3 regions of the Desulfitobacterium elongatum genome follow, and region 1 is predicted to be linked to each of the others. Evidence: riboswitches for the same ligand, from Rfam matches in the RefSeq annotation. Region 1 holds a riboswitch; each other region holds the start of a gene.

The links. Region 1 has a riboswitch for cyclic di-GMP ahead of ACZ42W_RS08500 (hypothetical protein). Riboswitches for the same ligand answer to the same signal wherever they lie in the genome.
Region 2: it holds a riboswitch for cyclic di-GMP, as region 1 does, so the genes downstream of both, ACZ42W_RS19020 (methyl-accepting chemotaxis protein) here and ACZ42W_RS08500 (hypothetical protein) in region 1, are expected to answer to the same signal.
Region 3: it holds a riboswitch for cyclic di-GMP, as region 1 does, so the genes downstream of both, ACZ42W_RS01370 (chemotaxis protein CheW) here and ACZ42W_RS08500 (hypothetical protein) in region 1, are expected to answer to the same signal.

What each region holds. Positions count from the first base shown of each region.
Region 1 covers NZ_AP038772.1:1,792,127-1,796,830, forward strand. The annotation lists gene ACZ42W_RS08485 (hypothetical protein) at 1-73, shown strand, start outside; gene ACZ42W_RS08490 (hypothetical protein) at 73-537, shown strand; gene ACZ42W_RS08495 (RHS repeat domain-containing protein) at 680-1,105, shown strand; cyclic di-GMP riboswitch class I at 1,399-1,483, shown strand; gene ACZ42W_RS08500 (hypothetical protein) at 1,688-2,173, shown strand; gene ACZ42W_RS08505 (tetratricopeptide repeat protein) at 2,151-3,029, shown strand; gene ACZ42W_RS08510 (AAA family ATPase) at 3,078-4,316, shown strand.
Region 2 covers NZ_AP038772.1:4,020,629-4,025,332, forward strand. The annotation lists gene ACZ42W_RS19010 (flotillin family protein) at 1-57, opposite strand, end outside; gene ACZ42W_RS19015 (protease) at 75-599, opposite strand; gene ACZ42W_RS19020 (methyl-accepting chemotaxis protein) at 916-2,628, opposite strand; cyclic di-GMP riboswitch class I at 2,712-2,795, opposite strand; gene ACZ42W_RS19025 (helix-turn-helix domain-containing protein) at 2,984-3,319, shown strand; gene ACZ42W_RS19030 (tetratricopeptide repeat protein) at 3,709-4,359, shown strand; gene ACZ42W_RS19035 (DUF502 domain-containing protein) at 4,378-4,704, opposite strand, start outside.
Region 3 covers NZ_AP038772.1:300,576-305,279, forward strand. The annotation lists gene ACZ42W_RS01360 (RNA polymerase sigma factor) at 539-1,126, shown strand; gene ACZ42W_RS01365 (FMN-dependent NADH-azoreductase) at 1,404-2,039, shown strand; cyclic di-GMP riboswitch class I at 2,493-2,578, shown strand; gene ACZ42W_RS01370 (chemotaxis protein CheW) at 2,703-3,134, shown strand; gene ACZ42W_RS01375 (methyl-accepting chemotaxis protein) at 3,155-4,306, shown strand; gene ACZ42W_RS01380 (DUF2935 domain-containing protein) at 4,559-4,704, shown strand, end outside.

The DNA.
Region 1 (4,704 bases):
ACAATCAATTCTTGACGAGGCTACTAAGAAGAATATAATTATTCGTGACATTACCGGGAAGGAGTATAATTAATGGAAATTTACTATTGTGACAAGTGGTCTAATATTAAAAAGAAGCCTTGGAATATTATTGAAGATAGCACTGCAAGTATTCTTCATGCAAAACATCAACCATATACAGCTGTGTTAAGTGATGGGGGTCAACTGAAGTATATCGTTAACGTTACGGATAAATGGGTATCAGTAAGCTTTTTGGACAATCATTTTCGGAAATTCTTAAACTACGATTTTGTAGTTAAAGATGATAAAAGGGTATTCCTAAGGACGGTAATGTATTGGGAGTATGAAGGAGATACTGAGAATGAATTAAAGAGTATGATTTTTGGTTATCGGGAGAATGGTCACATTGTTATGGAACAAAGAGATTCTAAAACTGGTGAAATTGAAGAACGAGAAACGAACGATGATGTGTCTAGGAATTGGGATTCATTCCCTGAATTTGGTCAATATCTTAATTTATGCAGAGAAGAAAGATAACTAATTATAGGTCACTCGGTAGTGAATTGAAAATCATTGAACAAATGTAATTACCGATCTAAAGGCTTCTTCAATTTGCAGAAGAATTTAAATGCATAACCTTATGGTATTTTACTAAACAGGACGATTATGTCCTGTTTTTTTGTTTTTAGTAATTTTTAAAGTTCTATGGCGATTTGAGCATGAGTTTTATTTACACCCCAAACAAATTTTTAACCACTACCTTAACTATGACAGTGAAAACCGACTGATTCAGATTACTGAACACCAAGGTAAAATTCAGACCTTCGGTTATGACAGTGATGGCAATAGACTTTTCAAAACGGTTGGAGTCTACGCCTTTGAATCGCTTCCTCTTCCCTTAGAACCTGGCAAAGGTAACGGGAAGGGCGATTCGGATGGAAACGGAACAAGTGGAGACAACCCAGGCCAAGGAAAAGGCCCGAGTAAAAAGATTCAATCCTTGGGGATTTATTCGCTCATGCAGTTAAACCTCGGAGATTCTGTAGCAAAAAATGACAATAATAATGGAAATAGTAATGGCAACGGGAATTCTGGAAGTCATTGAGTTTAATGATCTTACGATATGGTCTTCACGTAGTTATCCGGATCAGAGTTCATCGGATAGGATAAAGATGATTGAGGTCTTATCCCAAAAAACCAATAAAACAATCCAACAGAAAGAATTTTGGGAACAATAGCGAGCAAACGCAAGTCTAGTTAACAAATCACATGGCTCCAAAGGAGGCCAAGGTAGCTTACTAAATCGAATTTGCAAGCTGCTAATTACGACAAAATCCGCGAAGAAATTATGTTATTCTATTACAAGATCAAAAAATCTACTGTTTATGGAAATGAAAATAATTAAATAGGCAAATCCACTGAAAAGTGGAGACGCAAAGCTATGGGTCTAAGGCTATAGAGCTATGATTGCCAAGTTGCTGATTATAAGCAGAATTAGAATTATGTTCTTTGGTCCTTCTCCCAAATAGGAGAAAGGCTTTTTTTATAATCATAAGAGCACTAAATGAACTTCTAGGTAGATAGCAGGAGTTATTTAGAAATTGTAGAATAAATGAGATATATCGCGATTTAGGGGAATGACTTATACAGTAAATTCGATGAATATGGAATGAATAAAGGAGTACAGATGAGCGAAAGTTTATTTCAACCCTCTTTAAATAAGGACAATCTTGAGGGGACAAAGACCTACGAAATAGGGAAGTTGCTTTATGTGGCTTTTTTTGGAGGGATAATCCCACTTGTGGCACTTGGAACACGAAATGGTCGATGGCTTAAAATAGATAAAAGGATTCTAAATGTATTAATTGGACTCGGTATGATTATTCTGCTTTCCAAAGTCATTATCTATGCTTTTATTACTCATACTCAACAGAATATTCTAATCGAGAGCAGATATGTAAGATATGCTTATAAAATGGCATCTGTTGGGCTATATATGGGTTATTATGGTGTAATGAAGAAAAAATTTAATCAGCATGTGTTATTGGGTGGAGAGACGAAGCCTATGCTTAAAGATGCAATAAAATGGATAATTGTAGGTATCGTAGGTGAATCTATTTTATTATTCGGAGGGGGCCCAATTATTAGTAATGTCATACGAATATGGGGTTAATAAGGTAGTTTTAAATGAAGTAATTCTATATATGGATATGAACCGTTATCAACAGGCTATCATTAAGTTGGAACAATTACTTTCCGAGGAACCGAATGATGGAAGTTTACTTTTCTTAATGGCGAATTGTTATTACTATTTGAATTCATATTCAGAAGCGACCGAGTATTGCAGAGAAAGTATGGCAAACGGTTTCTCTGCGCAACAATGTAATTATCTATTAGCTAGAATTTATATGGATACTGAGGAATTTGTTAAATCTGAAGAGCATTTTCTTGAGGCATTACGAATTAATCCCTCTGAAGCATCGGCTTTGGCTGCATATGGAATGCTCATGCTCAAATGTGGGCATGAGAAGAAAGCCTCCGCTTTAATGGATGAAGCAATGCGGATTGATCCAGAGAATGAAGCAGTATTACAATATAAGTTTCTGTATTACCTTCTCTATGAAAATAAGAATGCTCAGCTCAATATTTTACAAAAGTATTTAAACAATTCAAGTAGTGAAGTGAGAAAGCTGATAAAAATAGGAGTTTATAATCTACACAATAAAAATGTCAGGGAAGCACGCGAGAATTTCAGACAAGCATTTTTATTGGAGCCTACCAATCACGATTTGCTGATGATTTTGGAGAAGTTAGATAAGGAGTGTCATTGGGTCTTTTTCCCTAATCGCTTTGTAAAATGGCCAGCTTTAGTTTGGGTAGTTTTTTTTATCTTCATAATAGTAGGAAGCAACTTTATAGATTCTAATATTTTAGTAGTCATCGTTTTATTGTATATTCTTCTTGTGATTTATACATGGGTTTCGCCGCTGGTCTATAAAGTTATTATTCGTGTCAATCGGAAAATATAGAACTGAGTTAATTTAGCGATGATAACACTAATAGAAAAGGAGTCTTTGATGAATAATATAGAGATTATTAAAAGACTGGTTGATGAAAATCCTCAGAGTGGGAATGCTTGGTACTTATTAGGAAGTGAATACTTAGCGCAAAATAATTATCCTGAAGCTTTGATGGCCTTCTCAGAAGCATTAAAATACTGCGATGATGAAATAAAAAGTAAAGTCATCGTGGAACTTGCTAATTTATCTAATCAAAATACTCGTGGAGAAGCCATGGACAAGGCCAAAATTGAGAATGAAATAGATGAGATAAATGAAATAGATGAAATTGCTCAATTCGATGAATCGGAAGAGTTCGATAATAGCCCTGTTCCTTTGCGCGTAATTGAAGGAGGAAGAAACTCAAGCGGAGAAGTCAGAGAAGAGGTAAATATTCGCGTTGCTTTTAACGATGTCGGTGGGCTTGATCATTTAAAAGAGACAATAAAAATGAAAATTATTAAACCCTTTGTAAACCCAGGACTATTCGATCGTTTCAAGAAAAAAGTTGGAGGGGGTATTCTGCTTTTTGGCCCTCCAGGATGCGGCAAAACATATATTGCGAAAGCAACAGCAGGGGAATGTAATGCACATTTTATACCGGTACATATCACGGATATACTCGACCCCTATTTAGGTGTCAGTGCACAAAATATTAAGGATATATTCTCAACAGCAAGATCAAAAAGACCCTGTATACTATTTTTTGATGAGATCGATACGGTGGGGTATAACCGATCAAAGTTATCCTCAGAACATATGCGTCCCATAGTAGATCAATTGCTTTCAGAGATTGAAGGAATTGATACCAGTACGGATAAGTTACTGATTATTGGAGCAACAAATATGCCATGGGATATTGATCCGGCGTTTAAGAGGCCTGGACGCTTTGACAAGACTATTTTTGTTCCACCTCCAGATGAAATTGCTCGTGAAGTAATTTTTAGATTAAAAATTGCTGGAAAGCCTGTGGAATCCATAGATTATCATGTTTTGGCAAAAAATACAGAGCTCTACTCGGGAGCTGATATCGAAAACGTCGTCGAAGTGGCTACCGAAAGTGTAATAGCCGAGATCATGAATTCTGGAGTTGAAAGACCCATAAGTATGAAGGATTTACTAAGGGCTATTGAAGTGAGTAAGCCATCAACCATAGAATGGCTTAGAACAATAAAAAACTACGTGAAGTATGCGAATCAAGCCGGTTTGTATGATGATGTCGATAAATATCTTGTGCAGTACAAGAATATGATTTAGCTCCAATACAAATGAGCAATATTTTAGCCAGCAGTTCATTTTAAAACTGCTGGCTATATTAATGTATCACTCGAGTTTTGAGGAGAGTAAGCCTCACGTTTGACACCTAGAAAGTTGTAATTAAGATTACGGATACCGAGCGGCCATCGACCGATTGCCGGGGATGGTTCAGAACTGAAAAAGGAGTAGAAAGACAACTTTCCTTAGATGTTATGAATAATCGGGAGAGAACAGTATCGAGTAGTGGTGAGTATGTCAATAGTGTGATTTGCCAGCGACTGGGTTATAATGATAGTAGGATGGCTCCTTATTGACACACCCTACCTGAAGGAGTATAGTTTCTAATGTAATCATTAAGGAAACGACGGGATGGTGAGAAAACTGGACG
Region 2 (4,704 bases), 2.2 Mb from region 1:
AGCGAGTACCACAATAACACCTACGACAATCAATGGGATCACAATAAAACCTGGCATGAAATACCCCCTTGAATTTATTTTTGGTGCACAACATAGACAATACTTTTCTCGACCTTAGTCACAAAGATTTTTGTCCCTGTTGATAGCTCCCCCCCATACTGGCTTGACGCTATATGATTCGAATGTCCTGCGCCAACTTTGAGTAAAACTTCACCATATCCCTTCGCCGGAATAGCTGTAATTACCTCCCCTGTCAAACCGACTAAATCCTCCATGGAATAAGCGGTGGAATTCTCGCTGTTTCTCATGGGTTTCACATATGCGAAGTATATTAAGATCGATAACAAAATAGCTAACATTATTGAGATGACAACCACGAGTAGAGCAGTGAGCGAAGTATACCGAGTGAGCAGAACCCCGGTTCCACCAAAGATTGTTGTCCCGCTGACCAAAACCATCGGTTGCAGGAATTCGAGGTGGTCAAACGAAAGGGAGTGAAACAACCCATTAAATGCATCTCCAAGTAAATCCCCGAAAATCACAGTCACGAGGGCAAAGATAATCCCTCCAAATAGACATCCCCAGTAGATATTTACCAGCATATTTTCTCCCCCTTGTAAACCTCTGGACGAGAAGACTTCGACTCTCTATTCTATATTCCTACGATACCCTAATCATACAACATATTACATTCCTGGGAAACATCTTTCATTAGATACATAGAAAAACTCCTGCCTTATTTTCTTCAAGCAGGAGCTTTCATCTTATGACAAGAATCTCATCAGTATTATCCATCATTTTACGGATTATCCGAAAACCTCATCAAACCTTTTGTATTAAATAATTTATCGCAATAATATCTTTTGCAATCCGGGGAATGATACCTTTAATGGGATTCCGTGTAGAGACCCCATTCTAGATTACAAACTTGCTTATGACATTTTGAAGCTCAGATGCCATAGTGGCTAAACCTTGAGCTGACAAAGCAATTTGCTCCATCGAAGCTGTTTGTTCCTCGACTCCAGCGGATACTGCTTGAGCTTGGGATGCTGTCTCCTTACTAGTTATATCAACCTGTTCAACCGAAGTTACTATCTGTTGAGTGCCACTCGCTATTTGTTGAATCGTAGCCGATATTTCTTCCATTTGTGCTGAGACATTCTCTACAAGTTTAGCAATTTCACTAAATGACTGTCCAGCAAAATTGACGACCTCAATTCCTTCCTTTACATTTTTGACCTCATCTTCCATCGCAGTCACTGCCAAACCAATGTTACTATGATTTTGATTGATGAGAGCTGCAATTTGCGTTGTGGCTTCACGTGATTGTTCCGCTAGTTTTCGAACTTCCTCTGCAACAACCGCAAATCCTCTGCCATGTTCACCAGCCCTTGCGGCTTCAATTGCCGCATTAAGAGCGAGCAAATTAGTTTGGTCTGCGATACCAGTAATGAATTGGACTATATTACCAATTTCCTCTGAACTCGTTGATAGCTCAGTTATTCTATGATGTACCATATCCGTTCCTTCACTTATGCTATTCATTTGTCGGGCTACTCTATCTAAGGCATTTTGTCCAGCTTGAGTTGTCGTTAGCGTCTTCGCCATGGAATCTGTAATCTCGCTACCACTCGCGGCAGCTTCCTGAGTACTCGCAGATATTTGTTCTATAGCAGATGATGTTTTGTGAACCACACCCGCTTGTTTTTCAGTTCCCTGTGCCACCATTTCTATAGATGCCGCTATTTGATTGGCCGCTTGAGTACTTTCTTCAGTAATGGCATTGAGCTCTTCAGATGAGGCAGCTACCTGTTCAGAGGACTGGGCAACGTGCTTAACGAGTGCATGTAAATTTCCCTTCATTAGATTGAAGCTCGTAGCTAACTGACCTACTTCATCGTGATCTTTAATTATGACATCTACAACTGATAAATCTCCAGTTGCGACTCGTTCAACACTCGCCAAAACCTTCTTGATAGAATTAGCAATCAAATTAGCAATCAAGTATCCTATAATAAGACCTAATAAGGTAGCTACGATGGGTAAAGCACTAATTATTCTATTAGCCACTGCATTATCAAGATTATTTTCAGCATTAACCTCATCCGCATGCTTTACATTAAAATCAGCAAGTTCTTCCAACATGACATTTATAGTGTCGAGATGAGATTGAGCATTATTAGCAAAATATTCGTAAGCCCCTTTTGGGTCACCTTGATTTATATCAATAGCTTTTTGTCTTTCCGCCCTATACGTGACAAATTCTTTTTCTATCTTAGACACTCTTTCTTTTTCATAAGAGTCAGTAGCAAGTTCCAGGTAAGAACTATAACTTTTATCAAAGTTGCCTGACCTTCTTTTCATCTCGTTTTGTAGATTCTGTTGAGTAGCTTTATCCTGTGTCAGAAGATAATGAAAGAATGCTGACTCGCCGGCTCTAGACTGTGCCCGTGCATCATTTATATACTCTACTGACATTAAGGAATTTGAGTACATAGCATTTAATTGAGCATTTGCTTTGGTATTATAATAATAACCAACAAATCCGACTGTTCCTATGAACAAAGCCATTAGGACAACGAGCGATAATATCTTCGTCCTTATTTTCCAGTTTCTGAACCAATTCATTTACAAATTCCCCCTCTTATTAATTCGCAAAAATAAAAAGCCGCCATAAATCAAGCATCATGACGGCAAATTTCTATAACTCACTTTGTAACCCAGCAATTGTTAGCCTTACTGGACGACCTATAGCTTTTCGTCCCTGACCTTCACCAAGTTTGCCTTTATCATTATATCCATATTCGAATCTTAGTGTCAGAAAATAGAAATACCTTGTATAATACTTCAAAAATTTACAACATGCACTAAATTTAGTTAAATCATAACACTACAGGTTATATTTTTCAACATATTTATATAACTATTAGTTTATGAGTTATTTGTTAATATACCCTTACAATTATTGTGAGGAGTGATAAGAATGATAAAAATCAATAATATAGTTAGTAAGAACATTAGATATTTCAGAAAACTTAAAGGACTAACCCAAGAAATGCTTGCAGAGAAGGTCGAAGTAAGTACGGTTTATATTAGCTATATAGAGCGTGGAACAAAAGTCCCATCACTAGATTTATTAGGAAAGATTGCCGATGCTCTGGTAATTGATCCCGCCTTATTTCTAATTCAAGATAATGATTTAAAGAACTTAGAAATAAAAAGACTTGTATGCACATTAAGCAATTTGGATAAATCATCATTTCTATTTATCAGTGACGTGATTAATGCATTTTTGAAAATGAAAAATTCAAAGCTATGACTTATGAAATCTTTTTTAATATCAATGGCTTAAACTTTTAGTGTCATCGTCATTTCATTCGCCAAGCATCGGCTCTAATTCTCCATAGAATGAACTATAACGGGATCGACCTCTATAAGGCCAATCCCGTTATAGTTTGTGAGATAGAGTTCACTTAATGGTTACCGCTAATTCCGGAAAAACGACCGCACGTACCTCTGGGACTTCCACGCCCTGAAACTCCATTTCTTCAAGACCCATTGTTCATATTCACGACTAAGATTATAATAGATTAAATCAGATTAAGCCTAAGGAGGAAAACTAAGATACAAAAGAAAACCTTCTTCTTAATAATCCTTAGTTTTATATTGATATTCAACCTCGTTTCTTGTTCCCAAAAGTCTCAATCCATGCAAATTCCTGAAAACGCTAATCCAACTGCAACATCAAGCCAGGAGTCTAAAGAAGAATCTGATAGCACAGCGGCTGTTGAACCTAAACCGATAAAAGCTGAAGACAATAAGGAATCAAGAATAGAGAAGCAAGTTGATGCTTTTAAACCAGAAGAAAATCAAAGAGCTGTTGATCTATATGAGAAAGGCTTAAATCTATACTATGACCGCAAGTTCACGGAAGCCCTGGACCTTTTTAATCAGGCCCTGGCCATTGATCCTAAAAATTATCAAGCACTTAATGCTAAAGGAGCAACTTATGCGTTTCAGGGTCGATACAGTGAGGGAATTTCATTGATCCAAACAGCGATTCAAATCAAGCCAGAGTTTGTCTATGCACATTTCAACTTGGGTTTAGCCTATGAGCTTGCAGGGAATTATGATAAGTCGATCGAAGCGTATAAAGAAGCACTCAAGCTAGATGAGAAGGATGTTTGGAGTTATTATGGAATCGCAAGTATTTACGGACGCAAAGGAGATGTCGAGAAGGTCATTGAATGGCTTCGCCCGGCTATTGCCCTTGAACCTGAAGTCAAAGCAGTAGCTCGTGAAGAAAAGGATTTCAACCCAGTAAAAGGCGATCCTCAGTTCCTGTCATTGATTAAATAGTCCTGAAGCTTAGCTTCTCTAGATCAACCCAGCTGAAGCAATGAACTTTATCGCCTCTTCCGAGGTTGCATCTACTTCTTTCACATATTCTTTAGGGACAAGGATTAAATTTCCTGCCCACTGCATGGATTGCATTAGATAAACAGATACATATCCTTCTGGGATGAAACGATTATTTCCCTCGTTGGTGACAAAGCCCAGGAGCTTTACGGGTACATTTGGCAATTCGACAATCGCCAAATGTGAAAATCCTTTCTTATCTCCTGATAATGAATTAATGGTATCCTTAATAATTCCGTAAATATTTTTGATGACAGGAAGTCTAGCAAAAAGAGTTTCGACCAA
Region 3 (4,704 bases), 1.5 Mb from region 1:
GAATACTGAAGTTAAACTAGTATTGGAGGAATTTATAATGGGAGATAAAAGTTCTAAAACTAAAAAAGAAAATAAGAAGTCTGAAAAGAAAGTAAATTCCCCACAACCATAAAGAGAGTAAGGAAACACGTTTTCAAACCCACCAATTTTGAGAAAATAAATGGTGAAAGCCTTGAGGTACATAAGTTGTACATTCTCAAGGCTTTTTTTGCTGTTCAGAAGAAAATTCCCGTTCAGTCCTTCAAACCATAATATTTACAAATAAATTTATTAGAGTAAAATATGGGGTTATACGGTAGTTGGACGATGAAATTACATGTTCACCTGATCTTGAAAATTTTGCCGTAATTCAATTGACCTTATCCACTATCTTTTTTAACTATTATCCGTCCTAATATATGAAGTTTGATTGGCGCTACTTAGGAGTTCAGAAATTTGATGATGAAGCAAGATATTTTAATGGGACTTAATAACTAACTTTCATTGGTGTAATTTGTCTAGTTCATGTGCAATTTACTTCAGTAAGGAGGATTTACAGATGCATATCAGAGAAAATATATATGGCCCTGACGATCTTGAAAATGAGTTTTCGCTTGAACAGATTATTAATGAGAATGAAACTAAAATCATCAACTTAATATACGGAATGACAGGTGATTATCATACCGCGCAAGATTTAACCCAAGAAACATTTTTAAAAGCGTTTCAGTCGAGGCAATCGTTTAATGGTCAGTCCAAAATCTCGACATGGCTATATCGTATAGCTGTTAATACCACGATCGATTATCAGCGTAAAACTTGTGTGCGTAAGGAAAATCCAACTGAAGAAATCGAAGTTAATACTGCAGTAAGCCAAGACCCCGATCAGAAGTGTCAAAAAACAGCAATGAAGAAAATCCTCTTTAAAGCAATCTCTCAACTCCCTGTCCAACAACGTGAAGTCTATACACTCAGGGAAATCAGTGGGTGCTCCACCAAAGAGGTAGCTGAAATTTTAAATATATCGGTTGAACTGGTGAAGTGGCGTTTGCACAAGGCCCGTACGATGCTTCGTAAGTCGTTAGCTGATGGAAACGGCTATGAAAATATGGGTTCCTTTAAATTAAGCCCAACCGGGATTGAGTAAAATTTTAAACGTAAATTAAACAAAACTCCTACTGTGGAAATATTCCTTCTTACCTTACCCAGATTTTCTATTTTAATTTTATCTCAATGGGCCTTTTTATTCTGACTCGATCACTATCTTTTTCGAATCAGTTTCGTCTTAATCTATGAAAGTAAGGTTGGCGCCACCTAACTATAGAACTATTCAACGGTTATTAGATTGCAATTTATTTAAAGGTAGGGTGAAAATGTTCAATTTTATTAAAAAGATGTTCAACAATGAAAAGGAGAATACAGCAATGTCAAAAGTATTGTATATTACAGCAAATCCAAAATCCCAGGAACAGTCCCTCAGTTTATCAGTAGGAAGTACCTTTATTGAGGAATACAAAAACGCTAATCCCAATGACGAGATTATCAATTTAGACCTATACAAAATGGATATTCCCTTAATTGATGAAGATGTATTTAGCGCATGGGATAAATTTGCAAAGGGTAGTTCATTTGACGGATTAACTCCAGTTGAGCAGAAGAAAATATCTGCAATGAATGCTTTATTAGAGCAGTTTTTAGCCGCGGATAAGTATATATTTGTTACCCCATTTTGGAATTTCACAGTACCTCCAAAGATGAAAGCTTACATCGATAACATTTGTATTGCAGGTAAGACATTTAAATATACAGAGAATGGACCCGTTGGATTACTAACTGATAAAAAAGCTGTTCACATCCAAGCTAGAGGAGGGGTATACTCCAGTGGCCCTGCTGTTGGGCTTGAAATGGGAGATAAATATATCAATACGATACTCTCTTTTATTGGAATTACCGATAAGGAATCTATTATTGTAGAAGGTGCAAATGCAACACCTGATAAAGCGGAAGAAATAAAAGCCAATGCAATCGCTAAGGCTCAAGAGGTTGCTAAAAGGTTCTAAAGGGTCCGCATGTTCAAATCGTGTCGCTCCGACCAAATAAGAAATTGGGAAAACCCGCAAAGCAGTGATATCACTGGATTTGCGGGTTTTGTTTATTTATGTGGAGTAAACCATTTTTCTTATTAAGCACCCTAAATATCCGGTATTTTTCGTACCTTGTCTGACAAATCAGCAGACAAAGTTTTCAGCAATAAGGCAACACCATTTTAGAGTTGATACATAGTGGACTAACTTTGTTCCTACTAAACCTATATTAAAATTGCCATCCTTCTTATTCACATAAACTTATAAAGTCATAAGTTTAATCTACTACCTTTATTAAATATTACTAACACTTTAGTTAGTAATTGTCACCATGCTTCATTAAACAATTTTGATATTTATGAAGGATTATAATCCTTGATGTAGAAATATTATACAAATTCTTATATTTTCGGATTTTATAATCGATATATGTGACAAAGGCAAACTTGGCTAAAGCCAAGGACGCAAAGCTATTGGGCCTTCCAGGTTATGCTGATGGTTGCCAGGTTACCGAAACCAATTTTTGTCACTCTTTATTAGAGCGACTTTTTTATTGCCAAGTGGGAACAATGGTGGTTTGAAAAACAACAAAAATTCCGTTATTGAGGCCTATAAAAAAATAGAGTAGGAGGTATATCTTTGGGTATTAATCAATTTGTTATTTTTACCTTAGGGGAACAAGAATATGGTATTGATATTTTCTGCACAAAGGAAATAGTCCGGATACCAAAAATCACCAAAATACCCAATACATCTGCTTTCATGGAAGGAGTTATTAATTTACGAGGTAAAGTAATACCGGTCATTGATCTTAAGAAAAAATTCTGCTTTGCGCAATCGGGGAATGGTATTGATCATAGGCTTCTTATACTTGAATTAGAAGGAATCAATTTAGGAATTATTGTTGACGATGTTTCTGAGGTAGTAAAAATTAACGAACAAGCAATTGAAACGCTTAGCACAGAGATTGCCACCATTGGAGCAAATAGTATCTATGGAATTGCTAAAATCAATCAACGGTTAATCCTATTATTGAATGCTTTAGAATTAAAAAATGAGATTCTAATTTAATATGAAAGAGAGTTGGCATTATGCTTTCTGTAAATGAATCGAATGCTTTAAAAATGTTTGCTGAAGTACAAGCAAAGGCAGTACATAATAGACCCATGTATATGATTACTGAAGGAGATAAAGTAATTTGGAAAAATGCTTCTGATGTTTTTGATATTGATGTTTTAAGTGTGGGTTCAAGGGTTAGGAGTGAAACCAGTGCTTGCAGAGCGGCTTCTCAAAAAAAGATAATAACAGAGAAAGTCCCGAGATCTTTATTTGGAATGAGGTTTTTAGTAACCTCCATTCCTATAGTTGATGAATCTGGAGATGCTATAGGAGCTTTTTCTACTTATTATCCACTTTTGCATCCTATTGATGCTGCATTTGATCATTTTGCCCCAATTCTGGCAGAGATGTTTCCAGAAGGTGTTCTATTGTATATGACTGACTTGCAGAAGTATATCCATAGACAGTCTTCTAAAGTATTTGATTTGCCAGTTAACCAAATTGGGGACGAATTGAAAGAAGACGATAATGCATTTAAAGCCATTAAAACCAAGCAAATGACAGTAGCAGAGGTTGATGCCAGTAGGTATGGGATACCGCTTTTTGTTGCAAGTTATCCATTATTTGATGAAGACAATGAAAATGAAGTTGTGGCTACTTTTGGGATGGTTATACCAAAAAAGACAGCAGCTCAGTTGCGTGATATGTCCGAAAATCTAGATAACGGTCTCTCTGGAATTTCTGCTGCTTTAGAGCAATTAGCCGCCTCAGCAACACAAATACATACAAATGAGCAGGAACTTAATAAAGATATCAAAGGAATAACTAGTCTTTCAGATGAAATTAATGAAGTGTCAGTATTTATTAAGGAAATTGCGGATGAAACAAAAATGCTTGGGTTGAACGCTGCTATTGAAGCCGCTAGGGCTGGTGAAGCTGGTAGAGGTTTTGGGGTTGTTGCAGAAGAAATCCGAAAACTCTCCGAACAGTCAAAGAGCACAGTTCCTAAAATCAAGAAGCTAACAGATAGTATTAAAGCTAACGTAACAATAGTAAGTGAAAAGAGCGAAAGTTCCTTACATTCAAGTCAGGAACAAGCGGCCGCTACAGAAGAGATAACAGCGAGCATAGAAGAAATAACTTCGATGGCTGAAGAGTTAAACAGTATTGCTAAGCAATTATAGTCGATAACTTTGGACAGCCCTCACCCTTCTGAACTGCACCCCAAATGTTAGACATGTGATAAAGTATTTATGTCTGACAAGAGGAGGTGCAGTTTTTCCTTCTTCCTGTCAAAAGCAATAAATCGTTATTCAGAACGTCGATTACTGATAGGAATCCAACCGCATGAGATTCTTAACATTTTGAGGTGGTGGGATTAATTGGATTCATACAATGATGCGACTTAGCATAAGAAGCATCGAGGAGGGATTTGTTTGAACGCACTGTTACAACCAGGAGATTTTGTCCGGGAATCACTAGAACTACACCTCTTTTTTGGGCGGATTATGAAGGAACACTCAATATTTCTGGAAGCTGGTTTTGTAGCAAAAGATGCCGCATTTGCGCAACAGGCAGATAT